One region of the Roseburia amylophila genome, then DNA from elsewhere that is predicted to be linked to it. Evidence: a T-box and tRNA genes for the amino acid it is inferred to sense, from the RefSeq annotation. Region 1 holds a T-box; the other holds one or more tRNA genes.
What was found. A T-box is a leader RNA that pairs with one kind of tRNA and senses whether it is charged. The one in region 1 lies ahead of OCV43_RS03830 (proline--tRNA ligase), so its partner is inferred to be a tRNA-Pro.
Positions count from the first base shown of each region.

Region 2: it has a tRNA-Pro gene. The T-box ahead of OCV43_RS03830 (proline--tRNA ligase) is inferred to sense a tRNA for this amino acid. The anticodon was not compared.

Region 1 covers NZ_JAOQKI010000004.1:120,450-124,278, forward strand. Annotated here, with positions in the region: gene OCV43_RS03820 (Gldg family protein) at 1-920, shown strand, start outside; gene OCV43_RS03825 (DUF4340 domain-containing protein) at 920-1,483, shown strand; T-box leader at 1,522-1,749, shown strand; gene OCV43_RS03830 (proline--tRNA ligase) at 1,822-3,525, shown strand; gene OCV43_RS03835 (chloride channel protein) at 3,697-3,829, opposite strand, start outside.
Region 2 covers NZ_JAOQKI010000029.1:5,797-9,625, forward strand. Annotated here, with positions in the region: gene OCV43_RS13260 (glycoside hydrolase family 13 protein) at 1-321, shown strand, start outside; gene OCV43_RS13265 (hypothetical protein) at 434-571, shown strand; gene OCV43_RS13270 (substrate-binding domain-containing protein) at 646-1,224, opposite strand; tRNA gene OCV43_RS13275 (tRNA-Pro) at 1,480-1,553, shown strand; gene OCV43_RS13280 (methylglyoxal synthase) at 1,770-2,243, shown strand; gene OCV43_RS13285 (Hsp20/alpha crystallin family protein) at 2,348-2,788, opposite strand; gene OCV43_RS13290 (hypothetical protein) at 2,820-2,945, opposite strand; gene OCV43_RS13295 (Hsp20/alpha crystallin family protein) at 2,996-3,463, opposite strand; gene OCV43_RS13300 (sodium-dependent transporter) at 3,816-3,829, shown strand, end outside.

The DNA.
Region 1 (3,829 bases):
AGCTTACCAGTGCCATTTCCTATGTCACATCGGATGAAATGCCGGTTATGTACGAACTGCAGGGACATGGTGAGACAGCATTGAACGGTAATTTTAAAGATGCTATTGAGAAAGCAAATGTCACATTAAACAGCCTCAACCTGATGCAGGCAGACAGCATTCCGGAAGATGCACAGGCACTTATTATCAATGGACCGACCTCTGATTTTTCATCCGATGATGCGTCAAAAGTAATTGATTATATCAATAAAGGTGGCAAACTTTTTGTAACGCTATCTTATACAGATGCTGATATGAGTAATTTTTATTCGGTTTTAAATGAGTTTGGCATCACTGCAGTAGAAGGAATGGTGATGGAGAGCAATACCGGTTCTTATTATCAGGCACCATATTATCTTTTACCAAATGTAGAAAGCAGTGCGCTGACTTCCGGTGTGGATGGTTATGTATTTACACCGTATGCAGTAGGTCTTACCTATAATACCGATACCGAAAATGTAACCTATACACCTTTACTTACCACTTCGGATGCAGCGTACAGTAAGACAGATGCTACAAGCTCCTTAGAGCAGACGGAGGATGATATTGCAGGACCGTTTACGGTAGGATTAAAGGCGGAAAAAACCATGGATGATACAAGCGCAGATATTCTTGTATATTCTTCCATGAGCATGTTTATGGATGATGCAGACAGTATGGTATCCGGAAATAATTTATCCGTATTTTCAAAATCCATTGCAAGCTATATTCCGGAAGACAGCGGTTCAGCAGTTGTGATTCCGGTCAAAGAATATGACAGCAGTACCCTGACCGTACCGGCTTCGGTTGTCATTGCATCAGCTGTAATCGGCATTGCAGTAATTCCGTTATTGCTTCTTGCAATCGGTATCGTAATCTGGATGAGAAGGAGAAAGAAGTAATGAAGAAACAGAAAAAACAGTTGATTGCTTTATGCATCCTGCTTCTTATCTGTATTGTTGCATGGGTTAGCCTGACGAAGTGGAATAAAAGCCAGGAACAGAAAAAACAGGAAGAGGAAGAAGCATCCAAAGTTATGGTGACAGACATTTCAACAGAAGATGTAAAAGCATTTTCTTATCAGTATAATAATGAGACACTGTCTTTTGTAAAAGAAGATGACACCTGGTATTATGAGGCAGATAAAAGCATTGCATTAGACCAGGATGCCGTGGAAACATTGGTTACCACCGCAGCACAGTTTACAGCAGACCAGGAAATCAGGGATTATGAGGACTTGTCAGAGTATGGACTTGAAACGCCGTCAAATACCATTACACTGACGACAGGGGATGGAACAACAACACTTCTGATTGGAAATAAAAATGACATGCTGAGCCAGTATTATGTAAAGACGGATCAGTCTGACAGTATTTATCTGGCAGGAAGTGCAGTATATACCACTTATCAGAAAGGAATCGCGGATTTGACTGCAGCAGAAAGCACAACCGAAATTGCGGAATAAAAGGATTGACAAGTAAAATATCCATTGGTAAAATATATGAGAAAGTGTGGAAGAGAAATAGTAATCATTGGAAGCCTTCAGAGAGAAAACGGCAGGTGAGAGTTTTTGACGGAAGATGATGAACCAGTCTTGGAGCTGCATATCCAAGCAGAAGTGAAGGTATGTCGGGTTCTCCCGTTACAGAGAGAAGGCATAAGAAGATGTGCCGGAGTGCAGGAGCAGTCCTGAATTTAGGTGGTACCACGGATGAAACATTCGCCCTAAGCTAAATCATAGCTTAGGGCTTTTATATTGCTTTAAGCAGATGAGTCGCAAGAATAGAAAAAGGAGATAAGAAAATGAAACTGGAAAAATTAGTTGGTGACCGGTTTAAAGAGAGACCGGCAGATTGTGTGATTGACAGTCATGCACTTATGGTAAAAGGTGGATACATCAAATATGTGGCAAATGGTATCTATTCTTCATTCCTGCCATTAAAGAGAATTACACGTAAGATTGAGCAGATTCTTCGTGAAGAGATGGACAAGGTAGATGGACAGGAAGTACAGTTCCCGGTTGTTATGCCTGCATCTATCTGGGAAGAATCCGGAAGATATGAAAGCATCGGAGACGAGCTGCTTCGTTTTACAGACAGAAACGGTGCCAAGATGGTACTTGGTATGACCCACGAAGAAGCAGCCGTGCAGCTGGTTCGTGAGTATGCACAGAGCTATACCAAATATCCTTTTATGATTTATCAGATTCAGACCAAATTCCGTGATGAAGCAAGACCTCGTGCTGGATTAATCCGTGTGAGAGAATTTACCATGAAGGATGCATATTCCTTCCATACCAGCCAGGAAGATTTGGAGCAGTATTATCAGAGAGTACACAAGGCATATGAGCGTATTTTTGAAAGAGCCGGTATTCCGGAAGTAGTATCCGTTGCATCTGATTCCGGCATGATGGGTGGAAGTCTTTCCCATGAGTTCATGCTTCTTACTCCGATTGGAGAAGATTCCATTGTACTTTGTGATGATTGTGGATACAAAGCAAATATGGAAGCTGCAGAAAATATTTCTGACATTCCAAGAGCCGCAGAATCAGCAGAACTGGAAAAGGTTCATACACCAAATATCCATACCATTGAAGATATCTGTGAATTCTTTGGTGATAAGACAAACAACTCCTGTAAAGCAGTTGTTTATCAGAAAAATTCAGATGACAGCTATGTGGTTGTATTTATCCGTGGCGATCTGGAAATCAATGAGACCAAGCTTGTTAATTATCTTGGTGATCAGATTCATGCTGCTGTTATTACAGAAGAGTGCGGATTAAATGCAGGCTATATCGGACCGGTTGGCTTACATATCAATGCACCTCATGTGGTTTTATATGATAAGTCTCTGGAAGGAAGAAATAACTTATCCTGCGGAGCAAATGAAGAGGAATACCACTTCAAAGGACTTGATATGGAGCGTGATGTAAAAGACGCAGAATATCATGATTTTGCTAAGGTATACGAAGGTGGAATCTGCCCGAAATGTGGTAAGAAGACCGTCCGTATTTCTAAAGGTATTGAAGTGGGAAATATCTTCCAGCTCGGAACCAAATATACCAAGTCCATGAAGATGACTTATGTAGATAAAGATGGTGAGAGACAGACTCCAATCATGGGCTGCTATGGAATCGGTGTCGGAAGACTTGCTGCTGCTGTATGTGAAGCCCATCATGATGAGTATGGTCCAATCTGGCCAAAAGAAATTGCTCCATGGCAGGTCCACCTTTGCGCAGTAAGACCGGACAATGAAGAAGTAAAGGCTTTTGCTGATGATTTATATGAGAAAATGCAGAATGCCGGTATTGAAGTTATCTATGATGACCGTACCGTAAGTGCCGGCATTATGTTTGCAGATGCAGACCTTCTTGGAATTCCACTTCGTGTTATCGTAAGTCCTAGAAATATGAAGCAGGGAATCGTAGAAGTGACATCCCGTGATAAGACCTTAAAGGAACAGGTTCCGGTAGAAAACGTATTTGAAGAGATTCAGAAGTACTTATAAGAAGAGATTAAAAATAGCATATTGTGAATGATATGAGAAGAACTCCTGCCGGTTGGAAAACAATCAGCAGAAGTTCTTTTTATGCGAATAGCGAGAAAAATCGCATGCTTGCATGCAGATTTGGCGAGCACTGTGATAACTCGAGAAACTCGCAAAGCGTGTTTCTTGTAGTTAGTGCGTCTGTTTATTAATATAGCTTGTCTTAAATTTTGAATACATAATCTTCTGGCTGCGGTACAGTCCGTAATAGCCGGAGAGCATATAACTGAATGCAATCGCAAGAAGCAGGAATGGCATTGCAGCA
Region 2 (3,829 bases), on a different contig from region 1:
GCAGCCATGGACTGGAAGGCAGTAATGGAGCAGCAGGCAGAAAACAACAGATTACAGGGAAATCTGGCAGAGAAGTTCAGCTGCTGGATTGCACTCCGAAAAGAGCATGTGGCATTACGCAGGGGCAATTACCGGACAATTTACTGCAATGATATGATGGGAGTATATGTATTTTTACGTAGCTTTGGGGACGACAAAGTCCTGGTATTTTTAAATACCGGCACCGGCAGTGTGACACTGACATCAGTGGAGGTTCCGCAGCTGCAGGAAAAAAGGATAATTCTTTCTTCTTGTGAGGGAAAGCTTTTGGTTGTTTTGTAAAACAAAAGATATTTCTATAAATAGTACCGTTCCTTAAAAAGATAAGTGACATCTTTACATACTTGTGCTATACTTTGGAAAAGATAAAGAGACATAGGAAGGGGGACTTACTATGGTTATATTTATTGGAATTCTGATATTCGCCGCAATAATTGGATTTTATGCATGCTTTGGCCGGAGAATCAATGAAAATATCGGTTCCGGATTTGGAAAAGAATACATGAAAGACAAATGGGGAATGGATGAATAAAAGAGAGGTTTAAGAATGCCGGATGGATTTACCATCCGGCATTTTATATGCTGATTTGGAGATTAAGTCATAGACTACTTCTTGATGCTTGCACGCCGTTTGACTTTTTCCTCGTAGAGTATTGCGTCGGAATGCTTTAATATATCGGTTAAAATAAAGGAAACAAATTCGTCACCGCCCAGTCTTGCAGTAATGGCATCCTTTGGCAGGCATTTACGCAGCTGCTCCATGCTGATATGACGCAGTGTAGTAAAGCCGGTGTGCAGCTGGCAACCGCAGGAACTTCTCTGGTGAAAAATGGCTGACATCCGGCAGGATTGTGGCTTCTTTCCCTGACAGAGCATAAGCGCATTCTGTAATGCCTGGTAGCTGAACTGGAAGCTGCTGTGGGAAACACTGGTCAGTGGTGGTTCCATGGTTTTTGCGTGGTCAATGTCGTCAAAACCGGTAATGGCAATGTCATATCCCACCAAAAGGTCTCTTGCAGCACAGACGCGGTATCCTGCCTTTGCCATATTATTATTTGCAAAAGCAATTGCCTCTAATTCCGGGTTGTGGTCTAGGATATATTCCACCTGCTCGGTGACATGCTCTGAGTAGTTGCCAGCAATCAGATATGGAATGTCCGGATCGTCCGGTGTGTCCTCTAACATTAGAAATGGAATATCTTTATAATGGGAAAGAAAGTCTGCCTTTACCTGGTTACTTTTAAAAATAGAAAGAGAACCATAGGTAATAATGAGTGCATCCGGTCTGGTAAAAAAAGTTGCTTCGGCATTGAAAAAGCCGTTCTTATGATTGACTTAAGTACAACATAAAACGATTAAGTAGAAAAGAAAATAAAAATATTACTGGACAAAAAATGTGATATATGCTAATATAGTTGAGCGTGTGAAAGAACTGAATAACGATGCGTGGCTCAGCTTGGTAGAGCGCTGCGTTCGGGACGCAGAGGTCGCAGGTTCAAATCCTGTCGCATCGACGAAAAAAACGAGTACACTGTTAGGTGTGCTCGTTTTTATATGAAGATTTCTACCCAAATATTGTCTGGAATCATCCTGTCATGTTATAATGAGCGTAAGCAAGTCAACATATAAGCGTGATTGGCGAGCTGCAATTGTTTATCAGGAGTTGATTTTCACTTGATAAATGAAAAGGTTGGAAAATAATACAATAAAGGAGAAGACACAATATGAGTATGGAACCGGATTTTCTTACTTTGACAATCGGAAAACAGAAAAATATTGCATTGATTGCCCATGATGGAAAGAAAGCAGAACTGATCCAGTGGTGCAAAGACAATGCAGAAACTTTAAAGAAGCATTTCCTTTGTGGAACTGGAACAACGGCAAAAATGATTACAGACCAGACGGGACTGCCGGTAAAGGGCTATAACAGCGGTCCGCTGGGCGGAGACCAGCAGATTGGTGCTAAGATAGTAGAGGGAAAAGTAGATTTCGTGATTTTCTTTTCAGATCCGCTTACTGCAGCACCTCATGACCCGGATGTAAAAGCACTGCTTCGTATTGCACAGGTATATGACATCCCGATTGCGAATAATAAGGCAACTGCAGATTTTATGATTCATTCCGAGTTGATGGATGAAGAATATAATCACAATGTGATTAATTTTAATAAGAATATCAGACAGCGGGCATCGACGATAAAGTAATGTCAGCTAAACTACGAGAAACACGCAAAGCGTGTTTCTCACATAAAAAGGAGAGGCGGTGTGAATACTCACACCGCCCCTTTTTCCTTTTAATTATCCTGGTATTATCCCTCAATGGAAATATATTTCTTTTCTTCCACAGCAGGTTTTGCTTCTTTCTTCGGAACGGTCAGAGTCAGGATACCATTTTCAAAACCGCCTTTGATGTCATCCTGAGTAACGCCATTTCCGACATAGAAACTACGCTGGTAAGAGCCATAGTAACGTTCTTTACGGATATATTTTCCATCTTTGCCTTTTTCGTCCTTGTTGTCCTGGTGTTTGGCATTGACGATGAGGTATCCGTCTTTCAGCTCAGCCTGGATATCTTCTTTCTTAAAGCCTGGAAGTTCAAATTCCAGTTCATATCTGTCGTCAAATTCCTTAACGTCAGTGTTCATGGCAACACGGTTGTCTGCTGCAGGAACATTGTAAGCTCCGAATGGAAATACATCATCGAATATATCATCTACAAAGTTGTTTGAAAAAATACTTGGTACTAACATAAGTCATTCCTCCTAAAATAGTCTATTGTAATTAGTAATAATGTTTCTTGTTTCTGTGAGCTTCTCTGGCTTCCTCAACAGCCTCATGGTCGGCTACATTAATTTTAGCTTTTACTTTCTTCTTTTTTAATGGATGTTTTGGATTTTTGTCTGACATGATAACATGCTTCCTTTCTTAATCTGAATCAGATACTATATAAAGTTCTGTTATCCTTCAATGGCGATGTACTTGTGGTCTTCCACAGCAGGTTTAGCTTCTTTCTTCGGAACGAAGAGTTTTAAGATACCGTGTTTAAATTCACCCTTGATATCTTCTTCGGTAACGGCATCGCCAACATAAAAGCTTCGACTGCAGGCTCCGGAATAACGTTCCTTACGGATGTACTTGCCGGATTTCTTATCTTTATCTTCCTCATCCAAGCCTTTGGCGGCACTGATGGTCAGGTAACCATTTTCTAAGGAAGCACTTACTTCGTCTTTCTTAAATCCAGGTAAATCAATGACCAGTTCGTAACCATTGTCCTGCTCCTTTATATCTGTCTTCATCAGACGTGCGGCTCTACGACCGTAAAGTTTTTTCTCAGTCTTTTTCATATCCATGTTATCGTCCATCCATGGAAAATCCTCAAAGAAGTCATCAAATAAATTCTCTCCAAAAATACTAGGCATCAACATAAGTCATCTCTCCTTTTTTTAATAAATCTATCTATGCTTGTTTACCTTGTTTCTTTGGAACCGGGATGTTTTAGGAACCTCTTTTTGTTCCTCTCCTTTGTTCTGACTACGTTATAACACCAATTATTAGCATTGTCAAGAGGTGAGTGCTAATAAATTTGTGAAAAATTTGTGAATTGGTTGCAAATTGTGAGAAAACTAAGAGAATATAAGGGAATACGCTGTGAAAAAGAAGAGAAAATAAGTGAATGTATTGCGGAAAAGAAAGAATATTGCAGGAACTATGAGACTGTGTTATGATTTTTATAACTTTGCGTTATGGAAATTATGAGTTTAGGAGAAGAAAAACAAAATGAAGACACAGAA